DNA from 2 places in the Sphingomonas sp. 2SG genome. Region 2 is predicted to be linked to the other one. Evidence: predicted binding sites of a transcription regulator. Region 2 holds the regulator's gene; the other holds the start of a gene.
What was found. The regulator LexA, encoded in region 2, represses DNA repair genes until DNA is damaged. The targets are predictions, from matches to a motif close to GTTCCNCNCTTGTTCT.
Positions count from the first base shown of each region.

Region 1: a site for LexA is predicted at 5,474-5,489, ahead of radA (DNA repair protein RadA). Genes of this name have one in related genera too.

Region 1 is NZ_SCMZ01000012.1:82,478-90,114, forward strand. It holds gene FFS23_RS07400 (Lrp/AsnC family transcriptional regulator) at 53-535, shown strand; gene FFS23_RS07405 (DUF423 domain-containing protein) at 540-869, opposite strand; gene FFS23_RS07410 (cation:proton antiporter domain-containing protein) at 866-2,632, opposite strand; gene FFS23_RS07415 (iron-sulfur cluster assembly scaffold protein) at 2,625-3,062, opposite strand; gene FFS23_RS07420 (CvpA family protein) at 3,059-3,628, opposite strand; gene radA (DNA repair protein RadA) at 4,082-5,452, opposite strand; gene FFS23_RS07430 (glutathione S-transferase N-terminal domain-containing protein) at 5,818-6,516, opposite strand; gene FFS23_RS07435 (glycosyltransferase family 4 protein) at 6,588-7,637, shown strand, end outside.
Region 2 is NZ_SCMZ01000001.1:161,042-168,678, forward strand. It holds gene gltX (glutamate--tRNA ligase) at 1-1,323, opposite strand, end outside; gene FFS23_RS00730 (ComEC/Rec2 family competence protein) at 1,416-3,524, shown strand; gene lexA (transcriptional repressor LexA) at 3,726-4,409, opposite strand; gene FFS23_RS00740 (molybdopterin molybdotransferase MoeA) at 4,468-5,649, opposite strand; gene moaC (cyclic pyranopterin monophosphate synthase MoaC) at 5,654-6,121, opposite strand; gene trpC (indole-3-glycerol phosphate synthase TrpC) at 6,118-6,894, opposite strand; gene trpD (anthranilate phosphoribosyltransferase) at 6,891-7,637, opposite strand, start outside.

The DNA.
Region 1 (7,637 bases), on a different contig from region 2:
GGTCGCCCTAATCTGGCATCGCGCGGCGGATCGCGGCATAATCTGACCGATCATGACCGAAACCGTCGCCCTCGATCCCTTCGACCATCGGCTGCTCGACCTCGTCCGGCGCGACAATCTGCTGCCGGCGCGGGCGCTCGCCGACCGCGTCGGGCTATCCGAAAGCGCCGTCCTGCGGCGGCTGCGACGGCTGCGCAGCACCGGGGTGATCGTCGCCGATGTCGCGGTGATCGATCCCGCCCGGCTCACCCCGTCGATCACGATCCACGTCTTGGTCCAGCTCCACCAGAGCAACCTGCGCACCGAAACCGCCTTCGCGCAGCGGATGCAGGCGCGATCCGAGGTGATCGGCGCCTGGAACGTCACCGGCCGCACCGACTTCCTGCTGATCGTCGCGGTGCCGACGATCGCGGCCTACCAGCATTTCGCCGATACGATGCTGGCGGCGGACGACGCCGTGCTGCAGTTCGAGACGTTGGTCACGCTGCGCGAGATCGTCCGCTACGACCCGGCGCGCGGCCGGCCACTGCTCTGACGGGTCAGGCGCCGCGCAGCGACCAGGCCAGCCACAGCCAGCCGCCGATCAGCAGCGCTCCCCCGATCGGCGTGATCGCGCCGAACCAGCGCGGCGCGCCCAGCGCCATCAGATACAGCGTCCCCGCGAAGATCGCGCCGCCGACGACGAACAGCCACGCCGGCCCGCGCGCCTCGACGCGCAACGCGACCAGCGCGGCGATGGCGTGGATCATCTGATACTGACCGCCGGTTTTCAGCCAATCGACCGCCGGACCGTTCGCCCAATGTGCGCCGGATGCCCCAGCCGCCACCGCGATGGCGCCCGACAGCGCCGCCAGTATCGCCACGATCATCGCGGATCATTCCCCCATGGCTGTTGCTCGGCGACCATCGACCGCGCCGCGCGGATATCCCCCGCCTCGATCTGGATGCGCAGCCGTTCCTTGTCGCGCGCACGATAGGCCTCCTCGGCACGATCGATCTCGGCGCCGGCGATGCCGAGGTCGCGCATCGCGACGCGCGCCATCTTCACCGCCGATTCGAGCACCTCGCGCACGACGAACACGCCCGAGGACTTCTTGAGCTTGACCAGCGCGCGCCGGTCGAACGCGCGGACGTAGATGGCGGCATCGGGGAACGCCTCGTGCACTCCCTCCAGCGTATCGGGCTCGATCTGGTCGCCGTCGATGCAGAACAGGATCAGCTCCGCCTCCGCCGCGCCGGCCTGGCGCAGCAGGTCGAGCCGCGTGCCGTCGCCGTAATAGACCTTGGCGCCGAATTCGCCGGCGATGTCGATCATCTCGATATCGCGGTCGATCAGCGTCACCGGGATCTTCTGCGCGAGCAGCATCTGCCCCACCGTCTGGCCGAACCGGCCATAGCCGACGATGATCGCATTGGCGCCGTCGGCCTTGGGCCCGTCGCGCGCCTGGTCCTTGGCGACCGGCTCCTCGCGAAAGCGGCGGGTGGCGCCCATCAGGAACGGCGTCGTCGCCATCGACACGGTGATGATCGCGCCGAACAGGCTCGCCGCCTCGGGCGCGACGAGCAGGCCCTGCTGCGCCTGCGCGAACAGCACGAAGCCGAACTCGCCGCCCTGGCTGAGCAGCACGCCGAGCGCCAGCGCGCTGCGCCACGTCATCCTGAAGGCGAGGCCGATCCCCATGATGACCGCGGTCTTGGTCGCGATCAGCGCCAGCGCCATGCTCGCCACGAACAGCGGCCGTTCGGAAATCGCATGCAGGTCGAGCATCATGCCGACCGCGAGGAAGAACAGGCCGAGCAGGATCGAGCGGAACGGCTCGACATCCGCCTCCAGCTCGTGCCGGTACGGGCTGTCGGCGAGCATCACGCCGGCGATGAACGCGCCCAATGCGGTCGACAGCCCCAGCGCCTCCATCACCGCCGCGCTGGCGATGACGGTGAACAGCGCGGCGAAGACGAACATCTCGCGCTCGCCGAGATTGCCGATCAGCCGGAACAGCGGCCGCAGCACGAACCGGCCGACGAGGATCAGCCCGGCCACCGCGCCCACGGTATAAAGTGCGAGCAGCCAGCCCGGCGGTCCGCCGGCATCGGCGGGGTTGCGGCTCATCGCCGCGACGATCGTGATCAGCGGCACGATCGACAGGTCCTGGAACAGCAGGATCGAGAATGCCCGCTCGCCGAACGGCGTGCGCAACCGCCCCGACGATTGCAGCAGCGGCAGCACCTGCGCGGTCGACGACAGCGCCAAGGGCAGCCCCAGCGCCAGCGCCGCGGTCGGCGAGAAATGCGCGGCGCCCCAGACGACCGCGGTGATCGCCAGCCCGCACACCACCACCTGGATCAGCCCGAGCCCGAAGATCTCCTGCTTCATCCGCCACAGCCGCGTCGGATTGAGTTCCAGCCCGACGATGAACAGCAGCAAGGTGATGCCGAGCTCGGCGACCCCGATCTTCGCCTCGGCATCGCCGACGAGGCCGAGCAGATGCGGCCCGACCACCGCGCCGGCGACGAGGAAGCCCAGCGTCGCACCCAGGCCGAGCCGCCGGAACAGCAATACGAAGCCCAGCCCGAACCCCAGCAGGATCACCCCGTCGCGCAGCATCGACGCGCCGGCCGCCGCCTCATGCATCGGCATGCGCCTCGCGCGCCGCGAAGGCCGCCTCGGCCGCCGCCTCGAACGCCAGCCGGATCGACGGATGCCGCGCGGTATAATCGAGCGCCGGCGCGAACACGTCGAGCCCCGGCCAGTCGGGCATGTCGCCCTCGCGCGCCAGCCAGGCGGTCAGCGCATCGCGTGCCGCCGCCAGCTCTTCCGGCGTCTTGCCGAGGATGTCGCGCGCGAGCAGCGACGCGGACGCCTGCCCCAGCGCGCAGGCGCGCACCAGCAGCCCGACCTCGCTCACTCGCCCGTCGTCGCCGACGCCGACGTCCACCGTCACCCGGCTGCCGCAGATCGGCGAGCGCTTCTCCGCGGTAGCCTGCGCATGGTCGAGCCGCGCATGATGCGGGATCGACGCCGCGAGCCGCAGGATCTCGGCATTGTAGAGGGGCGCATTCATCGTGAACTGCTCGCATTGTCGGAGGCTTCGGACCGGAGGCTCTGGCGCGCGCCGAACACCGGCAGGCCGCGCCGCCGCCGGTCGACGAAATCGGCGATCCCCGCGCTGGTCGCGTTGAGCAGGTTGTAGCAGCGCGACTGCGTCATCCAGTCGGGCCGCTGCGCCGGGCCGCCGCGCGCGGTATCGACCAGCAGCGCCGCGACGAGGAAGCCGAGGCTGGCGATGATCAGCCCCTTGAGCGCGCCGAAGCCGAAGCCGAGTGCGCGGTCGACGGGGCCCAGGATCGACTGGCGGGTACGCTTGCCGATCGCATTGGCGACGAGCTTGCCGCCGACATAGGTGCCGCCGGCGATCACCACGAACGCCGCCACCGCCGCGCCCGACGCGGTGCCGATCGTGCCCGCCAGCTTGGCGGCAAGCGCGACATGGAACAGCTTGAGCATCGCGACGATCGCCACCCAGGCGAACAGCGACAGCACTTCGGTGACGAAGCCACGCTTGAGCCCGAGCAGCGCCGCGCCCAGCACGGCGACGAGTACGATGATGTCGAGAGCGGTCAGCGCCATGCCCAAGGGAATAGGGATGCGCGGGCGGGGGCGCTAGTCCTTGGTGGTCGTGGACCGCCCTTCCCCCTTGCTGTCAGCCCGCCCCCGACTTCGTCATCCCGGCGAAAAGACAAGTTCAGGATCGATCGACATTCAGCGTCCAGCAGAATTCCTCCCCCGCCAGGGCAGGGCTACCGCATATGGCTGCGGTGATGAGGCTCGATCGGTTTCCTTATCAGATTCGTCACCCCGGACCCGTTCCGGGGTCCACCGGGCCGCGAGAGAATGGTTCCGGATCAAGCCTTTCTCCTCGCCGCAGGGTGGACCCCGGAACAAGTCCGGGGTGACGGGGTGGGCTTGGACGACGACAGGCACGCACGAGCGTCCATATGCGATAACCCTGCGCTGGCGGGGGAGGAATTCACCAGGCTCCTCAATGTCGATTGGCTTGAGGACGAAGCGGCAGCCCCTCCGTCACCGCCCCAGCATATGATCCACGAACTCGCCCAGCGTCCGGAACCCCGTCATCCGCAGCGTGCTCTCCTCCTTCGCCACCGCCGCCGGCACCAGCGCGCGCTCGAACCCCAACTTGCCCGCCTCCTTCAGCCGCAGCGCGCCATGCGCCACCGGCCGGATCTCGCCCGACAGCGCGACCTCGCCGAACGCGACCGCGTCGATCGCCACCGGCCGCTCGGACAGCGCCGAGACCAGCGCCGCCGCCACCGCCATGTCCGCCGCCGGGTCCTGCACGCGATAGCCGCCGGCGATGTTCAGATAGACCTCGGCATTGGAGAAGCTCAGCCCGCAGCGCGCCTCGAGCACCGCGAGGATCATCGCCAGCCGCCCGCTGTCCCAGCCGACCACCGCGCGGCGCGGCGTCGCGCCGCTCGCCAGCCGCACCACCAGCGCCTGGATCTCGACCAGCACCGGCCGCGTCCCCTCCAGCGCGGGGAACACCGTCGTCCCCGTCACCCCCTCGTCGCGTTGCGTCAGGAACAGCGCGGAGGGATTTGAGACCTCCGCCAGCCCCTCGCTCTGCATCGCGAACACGCCGATCTCGTCGGTCCCGCCGAAGCGGTTCTTGATCGCGCGCAGGATGCGATATTGGTGGCTGCGCTCGCCCTCGAAGGCGAGCACGGTGTCGACCATATGTTCGAGCACGCGCGGGCCGGCGATCGACCCGTCCTTGGTGACGTGGCCGACCAGCACCAGCGCGGTGCCGCGCTCCTTGGCGAAGCGGATCAGCTCCTGCGACGAGGCGCGCACCTGGCTCACCGTGCCGGGCGCGCCCTCGATCAGGTCGGAATGCATCGTCTGGATCGAATCGATCACCAGCAAGGCCGGCGGCGGCCCCATCGACAGCGTCGTCAGGATATCGCGCGTCGAGGTCGCCGCGGCGAGCTGTACCGGCGCATGGCCGATGCCCAGCCGCCGCGCGCGCAGCCGCACCTGATCGGTCGCCTCCTCGCCCGAGACATAGGCGACGCTCTTGCCGGCGAGCGCCAGCTTGGCGGCGGCCTGCAGCAGCAGCGTCGACTTGCCGATGCCGGGATCGCCGCCGATCAGCGTCGCCGACCCCTCGACGAAGCCGCCGCCGAGTGCGCGATCGAGTTCGGCGATGCCCGTCGCCATCCGCTCGGGCAGGACGATATCGGCGTCGAGCCCGACCAGTTCGAACGATCGCCCGCCGGTGCGCAGGTCGTGCTTGGCCTGGAACGGCGTGACCACCGCGCTCGCCTCTTCGACCAGCGTGTTCCACTCGGAGCAATCGGCACATTGTCCCGCCCAGCGATGCGACACCGATCCGCACGCCTGGCACACATATCGTTTCTGCGGTTTCGCCATGCCGCGCGATATAGGCAAAAGAGAACGGGAAGGGAACAGATTTCGGGTCGGGCCATGCGGACACCGGTGGGAGGAACGAGCCCAAGTCTTCACCCGCCAGGGGAAGGCTATGTTATATGGACGCTCGTGCGGGCCGGTCGTCTTCCATGCTTGTTCCGTCACCCCGGACTTGTTCCGGGGTCCACCCTGCGGCGAGGAGAAAGGCTTGATTCGACACCGTTCCCCTGCGGCTCGGTGGACCCCGGAACCAGTCCGGGGTGACGATTTAGATGAGGAAACCGATCGAACCTCATCACCGCAATCATATGCGATACCCCTCCCCGCAAGGGGGAGGATTTGGGGGCGGTCATGCGGCGCACTCGAGATCACCCCGGAATCGCCAACCCCCGCTGCACCGCCGGCCGCGCCAGCCCGCGTGCGAGCCACGCCGCCACGTTCGCGAACCGCTCGAACCCGACCAGCTCGCCCGCGTCGTAGAAACCGACCAAAGCATTCACCCAGCCGAGATGCGCGATGTCCGCCACCGAATAGTCCGCCCCCAGCAGCCAGTCCCTGCCCGCCAGCGCTGCGTCGAGCACCCCCAGCAACCGCACCACCTCGGCGACGTAGCGATCGCGCGGCCGTTTGTCCTCGAAGTCGCGTCCGGCGAATTTGTGGAAGAAGCCGAGCTGCCCGAACATCGGGCCGACGCCGCCCATCTGGAACATCAGCCACTGGATCGCCTGCCACCGCCCGGCCGGGTCGGCCGGCAGGAACCGTCCGCTCTTCTCCGCCAGATAGAGCAGGATCGCACCGCTTTCGAACAGGCCGAACGGCGCTCCGCCCGGTCCGTCGGGATCGATGATCGCCGGAATCTTGCCATTGGGGTTGAGCGAGACGAACGCCGCCGACTTCTGCTCGTCCTGGCCGAAGTCGATCCGGTGCGCCTCGTACGGCAGCCCCGTCTCCTCCAGCATGATCGACACTTTGACGCCGTTGGGCGTCGGCAGCGAATAGAGCTGGATGCGCTCGGGATGCTGCGCCGGCCAGCGCTGCGTGATCGGAAAGGCGGACAGATCGGTCATCGGCGACACCCTTGGCTGTTGAACCGCCGACATAGTCACGCCGCAATCGCGCCGCTATGGCCGGCGGCAGCATGCAACCCTCCGATCTTCGTGTCGCGCTGTTCAGCGGCAATTACAATTACACGCGCGATGGTGCCAATCAGGCGCTGAACCTGCTCGTCGCCCATCTGCTGGCGCAGGGCGTCACGGTCCGCATCTATTCGCCGACGATCGATCCGCCCGCCTTCCCGCCGACCGGCGACCTCGTCTCGGTGCCGGCGATCCCGATGCCGGGCGGCCGCGCCGAATATCTGCTCGGCCGCTATCTGCCCGCGAAAACCCGCGCCGACCTCGAAGCCTTCGCCCCCAATCTCGTCCACGTCTCCGCGCCCGACCTGCTCAACCATGGCGCGGTGAGCTGGGCGCGGCGCAACGGCATCCCCAGCCTCGCCTCCTTCCACACCCGGTTCGAGACCTATTTCCGTTATTACCGGATCGGCTTCGTCGAACCGTGGATCAAGGCGCTGATGCGACGCTTCTACAATCGCGTCGACCGGGTGATGCCGCCGAGCCCCAGCATGGGCGCGCTGCTGCGCGAATGGGGGGTGACGACGCCGATCACGATCTGGTCGCGCGGCATCGACCACGATCGCTTCGTGCCCGAACGGCGCAGCCTCGCCTGGCGGCGCGCGCTCGGCATCGGCGACGACGAGATCGCGGTCGGTTTCCTCGGCCGGCTGGTCAAGGAAAAGGGGCTCGACGTCTTCGCGGAGGTGATCAAGGACCTCACCCGCCGCGGCGTGCCGCACAAGGTGCTGGTGATCGGCAAGGGGCCGGCGCAGGACTGGTTCGCGCAGCAGGCGCCGGGCGCGATCTTCGCCGGCTTCCAGTCGGGCGACGACCTCGGCCGCGCGGTCGCATCGATGGACGTGTTCTTCAATCCCTCGGTGACCGAGACGTTCGGCAACGTCACCACCGAGGCGATGGCCGCCGGCGTGCCGGTGGTGGCGGCGCGGGCGACGGGCGCGGTCGATCTCGTCGAGCATGGCGTGACCGGATTTCTGGTCGAGCCGACCGATATCGCCGGCTATGCGGATGCGATCGAGCGGATCGTCACCGAACCGGGGCTCAAGGCGCGAATG
Region 2 (7,637 bases):
CTTGCGCCCGGTGAGAGCGGCGCGGAGCGGCTGGGCGACCTGCCCGAGCTTGACGCCCTGGGCCTCGGCGACCTGCCGTACCGCTGCTTCGAGAGCCTCCTGATCCCACTGCTGCACCGCGTCAAGCGCGGCGTGCAGCGCAGCGAGAAGCCGGGGTGCGGTGCCGCCGAGCAGGTCCGAAGCTGCCTGATCGAGGTCGAGCGGGCGGTTGGCGAACAGGAAGCGCGCGCCCTCGCTCAGTTCGTTGAGGTTGGCGGCGCGCGCCTTGAGCACCGGCATCGCGCGGGTCAGCAGCTCCGTGTCGGCATAGCCGCCGATCGGCGCGATCAGCGCGGCGAGGCGGGCATCGTCGGCGGCGCGGATATAATGACCGTTGAGATTCTCGAGCTTCTTGAGGTCGAAGCGCGACGGGCTCTTGCCGACGCCGGCGAGGTCGAACCATTCGGTCGCCTGCTCGCGGCTGATGATCTCGTCGTCGCCATGGCCCCAGCCGAGGCGCAGGAGGTAATTGTCGAAGGCTTCCGGCAATATGCCCAATTCGTCGCGATAGGCTTCGATGCCGACCGCGCCGTGACGCTTCGACAGTTTGGCGCCGTCGGTGCCGTGGATCAGCGGAATGTGCGCGTAGATCGGCTCGGGCCAGCCGTTCGCCTTGTAGATCGGCAGCTGGCGGAAGGCGTTGTTGAGATGGTCGTCGCCGCGAATGACGTGCGTCACGCCCATGTCATGGTCGTCGACCACCACCGCGAGCATGTACGTCGGCGTCCCATCCGAGCGCAGGAGGATCAGATCGTCGAGTTCGGCATTCTGGACGGTCACCGACCCCTGGACGCGATCCTCGATCGTCGTCGCGCCGTCGCGCGGCGCCTTGAGGCGGACGACGAAGGGCTGGCCCGCAGGTGCCGTCGCCGGATCGGCGTCGCGCCATGGCGAGCGGATGCGCAGCGGCTGCTTCGCCGCCTGCGCCGCTTCGCGCTGCGCGGTGATCTCCTCGGCGGTCATGTAGCAGCGATAGGCATGGCCGCTGGCGACCATCTGATGCGCGACTTCGGCATGACGGTCGGCGCGGGCGAACTGGAAGACGGCGTCGCCGTCCCAGTCGAGGCCGAGCCATTTGAGCCCACCGAGGATCGCGTCGATCGCCGGCTGGGTGGAGCGGGCGCGATCGGTGTCCTCGATGCGCAGCAGGAACGTGCCGCCATGATGGCGCGCGTAGAGCCAGTTGAACAGCGCGGTGCGCGCACCGCCGAGATGCAGATAGCCGGTCGGCGACGGCGCGAAGCGCGTGACGATCGTCGCAGGATTATCGTTCGTGGCGCTCAACCGCGCTTGCTCCCAAGGTTCGAGACGTGACGGCCGGAGCGGCCGCCGCGGGCCCTAGCACGCGGCTTCTGCGCCTTCAAATGCCCCGCGCCATGGAACGGTTGCGCGTCGGTATCGAAGAATGGCTGGAGGCGGAACGCGATCAGTTGGTGCTGTGGCTGCCGGTGGCATTCGGTGGCGGGATCGCGGCGTGGTTCGTGCTGCCCGATCCGCGGACGTGGACGACGACGCTGCTGCTGTGCGCCGCCGTGGCATTCGCCGCCATCGGGTTGGCACGCGGCGACCGGGCTGCGCGGGTCGTCGCGCTCGGTGCCGTGGCCGTCGCCGCCGGGTTGGCGCTGATCTGGTGGCGGGCGGAGCGGGTCGCCGAACCGGTGCTCGCACGCCCGGTCGTCGCGGTGGTACGCGGCAGCGTCGAGCGGGCCGAGCCGTTGATCGCGCGCGGACTGATGCGGCTGACGATCCGCGCCGACGCCGGCCAGGGCCTGCCGACGCGGCTGCGGGTCAATCTCGCCGCGGCGGACGTACCGGCGGACCTGGGGGCGGGTGCGGTCGTCCGGCTGCGGGCGCGACTGATGCCGCCGCCCGACGCCGCGGTGCCCGGCGCCTATGATTTCGCACGGGTGGCGTGGTTCGCGGGTATCGGCGCGACCGGGCGTGGTTTCGCGCCGGTGACGGTGATCCGGCCCGCCCCGGCGGGGGGTGGCCTGCGGACGCGGCTGACCGATCATATCACCGCCCGGCTGGACGGCAGCCGCGGCGGGATCGCGGCCGCGCTTGCCACCGGTGACGAGGGTGCGATCACCCCGGACGATTCGGAAGCGATGCGCCGTGCCGGCCTCGCGCATCTCTTGTCGGTCAGCGGGTTGCACATCACCGCAGCCGTCGGTGCGACGATGCTGCTGGTCATGCGGCTGCTCGCCTTGTGGCCGTGGCTGGCGATCCGCGTCCGGTTGCCGCTGGTCGCGGCGGCGGCAGGAGCGCTGGCGGCGATCGGCTATACCTGGCTCACTGGCAGTCAGGTGCCGACGATCCGATCCTGCGTCGCATCGCTGCTGGTGCTGGGGGCACTGGTGCTCGGGCGCGAGGCGGTGACGTTGCGGCTGGTCGCCGCGGGCGCGATGACGGTGCTGCTCGTCTGGCCGGAGGCGATGACCGGCGCGAGCTTCCAACTGTCCTTCGCGGCGATCGCGGCGATCGTCGCGCTGCACGAGCATCCGCGTATCGAATCGTGGTTCGCGCCGCGCGAGGAGGGGCGAATGGCTCGCGTACTGCGGTCGCTGGTGTCGCTGCTGCTCACCGGGCTGGTCGTCGAGGCGGCGCTGATGCCGATCGCGGTCTATCATTTCCACAAAGCGGGGCTCTACGGCGCGGCGGCGAACATCGTTGCGATCCCGCTCACCACCTTCGTGGTGATGCCGCTGGAGGCGCTGGCTTTATTGCTCGACGCCGCGGGCTGCGGCGGGCCGGTCTGGTGGGCGACCGACCTTGCCCTGCGCGTGTTGCTGATCCTCGCCCATGCCGTCGCCGCGGCGCCGGGATCGTCGCTTGCGCTGCCGTCGATGCCGGCGGCGGCATTCGCGCTTCTCGTGGCCGGGGGATTGTGGTTGGCCCTGTGGCGGACGCGATGGCGGCGGCTCGGCGTGGTACCGCTCGTTATCGGGGCGGGCTGGACGTGGCTGACGCCCGCGCCCGACCTGCTGGTGACGGGCGACGGGCGGCATATGGCGGTGCGTGTCGGCGGCGGGCTGGCGCTGCTGCGTGATCGGGCTGGGGACTATACGCGGGACATGCTCGCCGAAAATGGCGGCGCCGACGCGGGGATGCTATTGGGGGAGCAGGCGGCGGCGCGCTGCACGCGCGATGCCTGTGCGGTCGATGTGGATGCGGGCGGGCGGCGCTGGCGGGTGCTGGCGACGCGGAGCCTGTATCCGGTAAACCGCGACGAGCTCGCGACGGCCTGCGCGCGAGCGGATGTGGTGGTGAGCGAACGCCATCTGCCGCGGGCGTGCCGGCCGCGCTGGCTCCGGCTGGACGCACCGATGCTGCGGCGGACCGGCGGGGTCGCGGTGACCTTCGCGGGTGGCGAGGTGCGGACGGTGCGACGCGACGGGGATGCGCATCCGTGGTTCGCTGCCGTGCGGGTCATGCCGGCGGTGACGGGCGAGCACCATAGAAAGCGTCGATGGGGTGCCCCGTGAAAGTCCGCCAGTGCTCCTGCGGACGCAGGAGTCCAGAGCCAAGCAGAACAACGGCGTATGGCGTTCCGGGCTCCTGGGCTCCTGCTTTCGCAGGAGCACTGGGATGACGTTCGCAGAGGTCTCGAACAAGTCCGGGGTGACCGAGAGAGGGTGGAAAGCGTTCGGCCTACATGGAGGCCCATATGCGATCCCGCCGGCGGCTCAATCGTAGCGGCGCAGGATGCCCGACAATTTGCCTTGCACGCGGACGTGCGAGGGCACGTAGCGTTGCGGTTCATAGGCGCGGTTGGCCGGATCGAGCCGGACCATCGCGCCCTCGCGACGGAAGTATTTGAGCGTAGCCTCGCTGTCGTCGATCAGCGCGACGACGATCTCGCCGTCGCGGGCGACTTCGGTCCGGCGGATCAGCGCATAATCGCCGTCGAGGATACCCGCCTCGACCATCGAATCACCCGATACTTCCAACGCATAATGTTCGCCCGAACCGAGCAAAGCGGCCGGCACCGCGAGCATCGAGCTTCCCTCGAACGCCTCGATCGGCACGCCGGCGGCGATGCGGCCGTGCAGCGGGATCTCGATGACGTCGTTAGCCGGCGTCGCCGCGGGGCGGACGTTGCCGGTCTTGGCAGGGGGCGCGGCCGGAGCTGCCGGCGCGGGCTTGCGTTCCGACCGTTCCGGCATGCGCAGCACTTCGAGCGCGCGGGCGCGGTTTGGCAGGCGGCGGATGAAATGCCGTTCCTCGAGCGCGCTGATCAGGCGGTGGACGCCCGATTTGGATTTCAGGTCAAGCGCTTCTTTCATCTCCTCGAACGAGGGCGAGATGCCGGTTTCTTCCAGCCGGTCGTTGATGAAGCAAACGAGCTCGTGTTGCTTGCGCGTGAGCATGAGCGGACCTTCCCCGTCGGAACAGACGCGGAACTTCTAGGGAACAGGATGGCGCCCGTCAAGCGATGACGAGGATTTCTGCCGAGTCGCCCGCACTGGCGGCAGGCGCGTCCACCGGCCGCACGATCAGGCAGTGCGAGCGGGCGAGCGTGAGGAGCATCGAACTGTCCTGGATGGTCGAGGCAAAGGCGCGACCGTCGCGCAGCTCGGCGCGCAGATAGTCGGTGCGCGGCCCGTTCGCGGGCAGGTCCTCGCCGAGGATGGTCATCGTCGTGCGCGGTAGCGGGTCGGCGGCGCCGGCGAGGTGCGCGACCAGCGGTTTGACGAACAGCAACGCGGTGACGAACGCGGACACCGGATTACCGGGCAGGCCGAGCAGGATCGTGTCGCCGAGCCGGCCCGCCATCATCGGCTTGCCGGGGCGCAGCGCGATCCGCCAGAAGTCGATGCTGCCGCCGGCCGCCTCGAGCGCCGGGCGGACGAGATCGTGGTCGCCGACCGAAGCGCCGCCGGTGGTGACGAGCAAATCGGCTTCGACACCGGCGAAGGCGTCCCGCAACGTGGCGAGATCGTCGGGGAGGATGCCGAGATCGATCAACTCGATCGGCAGGTCGGCGAGCAGCGCCGCCAGCATCGCGCGGTTCGATTCGGGCAGCACGTCGGGCGAGGCGCCGCTGCCGGGCTCGACCAGTTCGTCGCCGGTCGCGCAGATCGCGACCCGCACGCGGCGGTGGACGGCGATCGTCGCCACCCCGCCGGTCGCCGCGACCGCGATCCGCGCGGCGGTCAGCCGCTCGCCCTGCGCGATCAGCCGGTCACCGGTGGTGAAATCGAGGCCGCGGCGGCGGGTGTTGCGGCCGTGCGTCGGCGGACCTTCGCCGGTCAGTCGGATTGCCGTGCCGTCGGCGGCGACTTCCTCCTGGATCATCACCGTGTCGGCGCCCGCGGGCATCGCCGCGCCGGTGAAGATCCGAACCGTTTCGCCCGGGCCGACCGCGCCGGCGAAGGGGCGGCCGGCGGCGCTTTCGCCGATCAACGTCCAGGGACCGGGGAGGTCGGCGAAGCGGATGGCATAGCCGTCCATCGCCGACAGATCGGTCGCCGGCTGCGTCCGGTGGGCGCCGACGTCGGCGGCGGCCCAGCGTCCGTGCGCCTGAGCGAGCGGCACCTCTTCGACGGCGACCGGGGCCGCCGAGGTGAACAGGCGGGCTTGCGCCTCGGCGATCGGCAAGAGCGCCATGGCGTCAGGCGCGCCAGTCGCCGGACTTGCCGCCGGCCTTTTCGAGCAGGCGGATGCCGGTGATCGTCATGCCGCGGTCCATCGCCTTCGCCATGTCGTAGACGGTCAGCAGCGCGACCGAGACGGCGGTGAGCGCCTCCATCTCGACGCCGGTCTTGCCGTCGGTCGCGGCGAGCGCGGTGGCGGTGATGCCGGTGTCGTCGAGCACCAGATCGAGCGTGACGCGGGTGAGGGGGAGAGGATGGCAGAGCGGGATGAGCTCGGCGGTCTTCTTCGCCGCCATGATGCCGGCGACGCGGGCGACGGCGAGCACGTCGCCCTTCTTCGCCGCACCGTCGCGGATCGCGGCGAGCGCATCCGCGGCGACCGCGATATGGCCGGTGGCGACGGCGCGGCGGCTGGTCACCGCCTTGTCGCCGACATCGACCATATGCGCGGCGCCATCGGCGTCGAGATGGGTGAGGCCGCTCATCCGATCATCGCGCGGGTCGCGGCCTCGACGTCGTCGGCGCGCATCAGCGCCTCGCCGATCAGGAAGCAGTGCACGCCATGTGCGGCCATCGCGTCGAGATCGGCGCGCGTTTCGAGCCCGCTCTCCGCGACGAAGGTGCAGCCCTCGGGCGCCTTGTCGACGAGTTCGTAGGTGCGGGCGAAATCGACGGTGAAATCGCGCAGGTCGCGGTTGTTGACGCCGATCAGTCGCGACTTGAGCTTGAGCGCGCGGTCGAGTTCGTGCGCGTCGTGCACCTCGACCAGCACGTCCATGCCGCAGTCGCGCGCCGATGCCTCGATCTCCGCCATCTGGTTGTCGTCGAGCGCGGCGACGATGATGAGGATCGCGTCGGCGCCGATCGAGCGGCTTTCGGTCGCCTGCCACGGATCGACCATGAAGTCCTTGCGGATCACCGGCAGGTCGCAGGCGGCGCGCGCGGCGACGAGATAGTCGTCGGAGCCCTGGAACCATTGCTCGTCGGTGAGCACCGACAGGCAGGCGGCGCCGCCCGCCTGATAGGCGCGGGCGTGGGCGGGGGGATCGAAATCGGTGCGGATCAGGCCCTTCGACGGGCTCGCCTTCTTGATCTCGGCGATCAGCGCATGGCCCGGCCTGGCGTCGAGCGCGGCGCGGAAGCCGCGCGGTTTGGTCACCGCGGCGATGCGTGCGTCGAGATCGGCGAGGCTGGTCGTCGCCTTGCGTGCGGCGACCTCGGCGCGTTTGGTTTCGATGATGCGGGAGAGAATGGTCATCGGTAGGCGATCCAGCGGTCGAGCAGCGCGCCCGCGCGGCCGTCGTCGAGCGCGGCCGCGGCGGCGTGCGCGCCGGCGGTGAGATGGGGACTGTGGCCGGCGACGACCAGCGCGGCGGCGGCGTTGAGCAGCACCGCGTCGCGATAGGCGCCCGCCTCGCCGGCGAGCAGGCGGCGCAGTGCGGCGGCGTTATAGGCAGGGTCGCCGCCGCGGATCGCGGCGAGCGGGTGGCGCGGCAGGCCGGCATCCTCTGGCACGATCGTGCGCGGCAGCGTCGCACTGCCGACGTTGACCGCGATGCTCGGGCCGGCGGTGGAGAGTTCGTCGAGCCCCTCCTCGCCCGAGATCACCGCGGCGCGGGCGGTGCCGAGCTGGTCGAGCGCCTCGGCATAGAGGCCGGCGTAATCGGGGCGGGCGATGCCGATCAGCTGATGCGTGACATGCGCCGGATTGGCGAGCGGCCCCATCAGGTTGAAGATGGTGCGCTTGCCGATGCGGCGGCGGATCGGGGTGATCCGCGCCATTGCGGGATGATGGTTGGCGGCGAACAGGAAGGCGATGCCGAGATCGGCGAGACTGCCCTCGGCGGTGGCGCCGGCGACCTCCATGTCGAGGCCGATCGCCTCGAGCGTGTCGGCGGCGCCCGCCTTGGACGAGGCGGCGCGGTTGCCGTGCTTGGCGACGGGCACGCCGCAGGCGGCGACGACCAGCGCCACCGCGGTCGAGACGTTGAGCGTGTGATG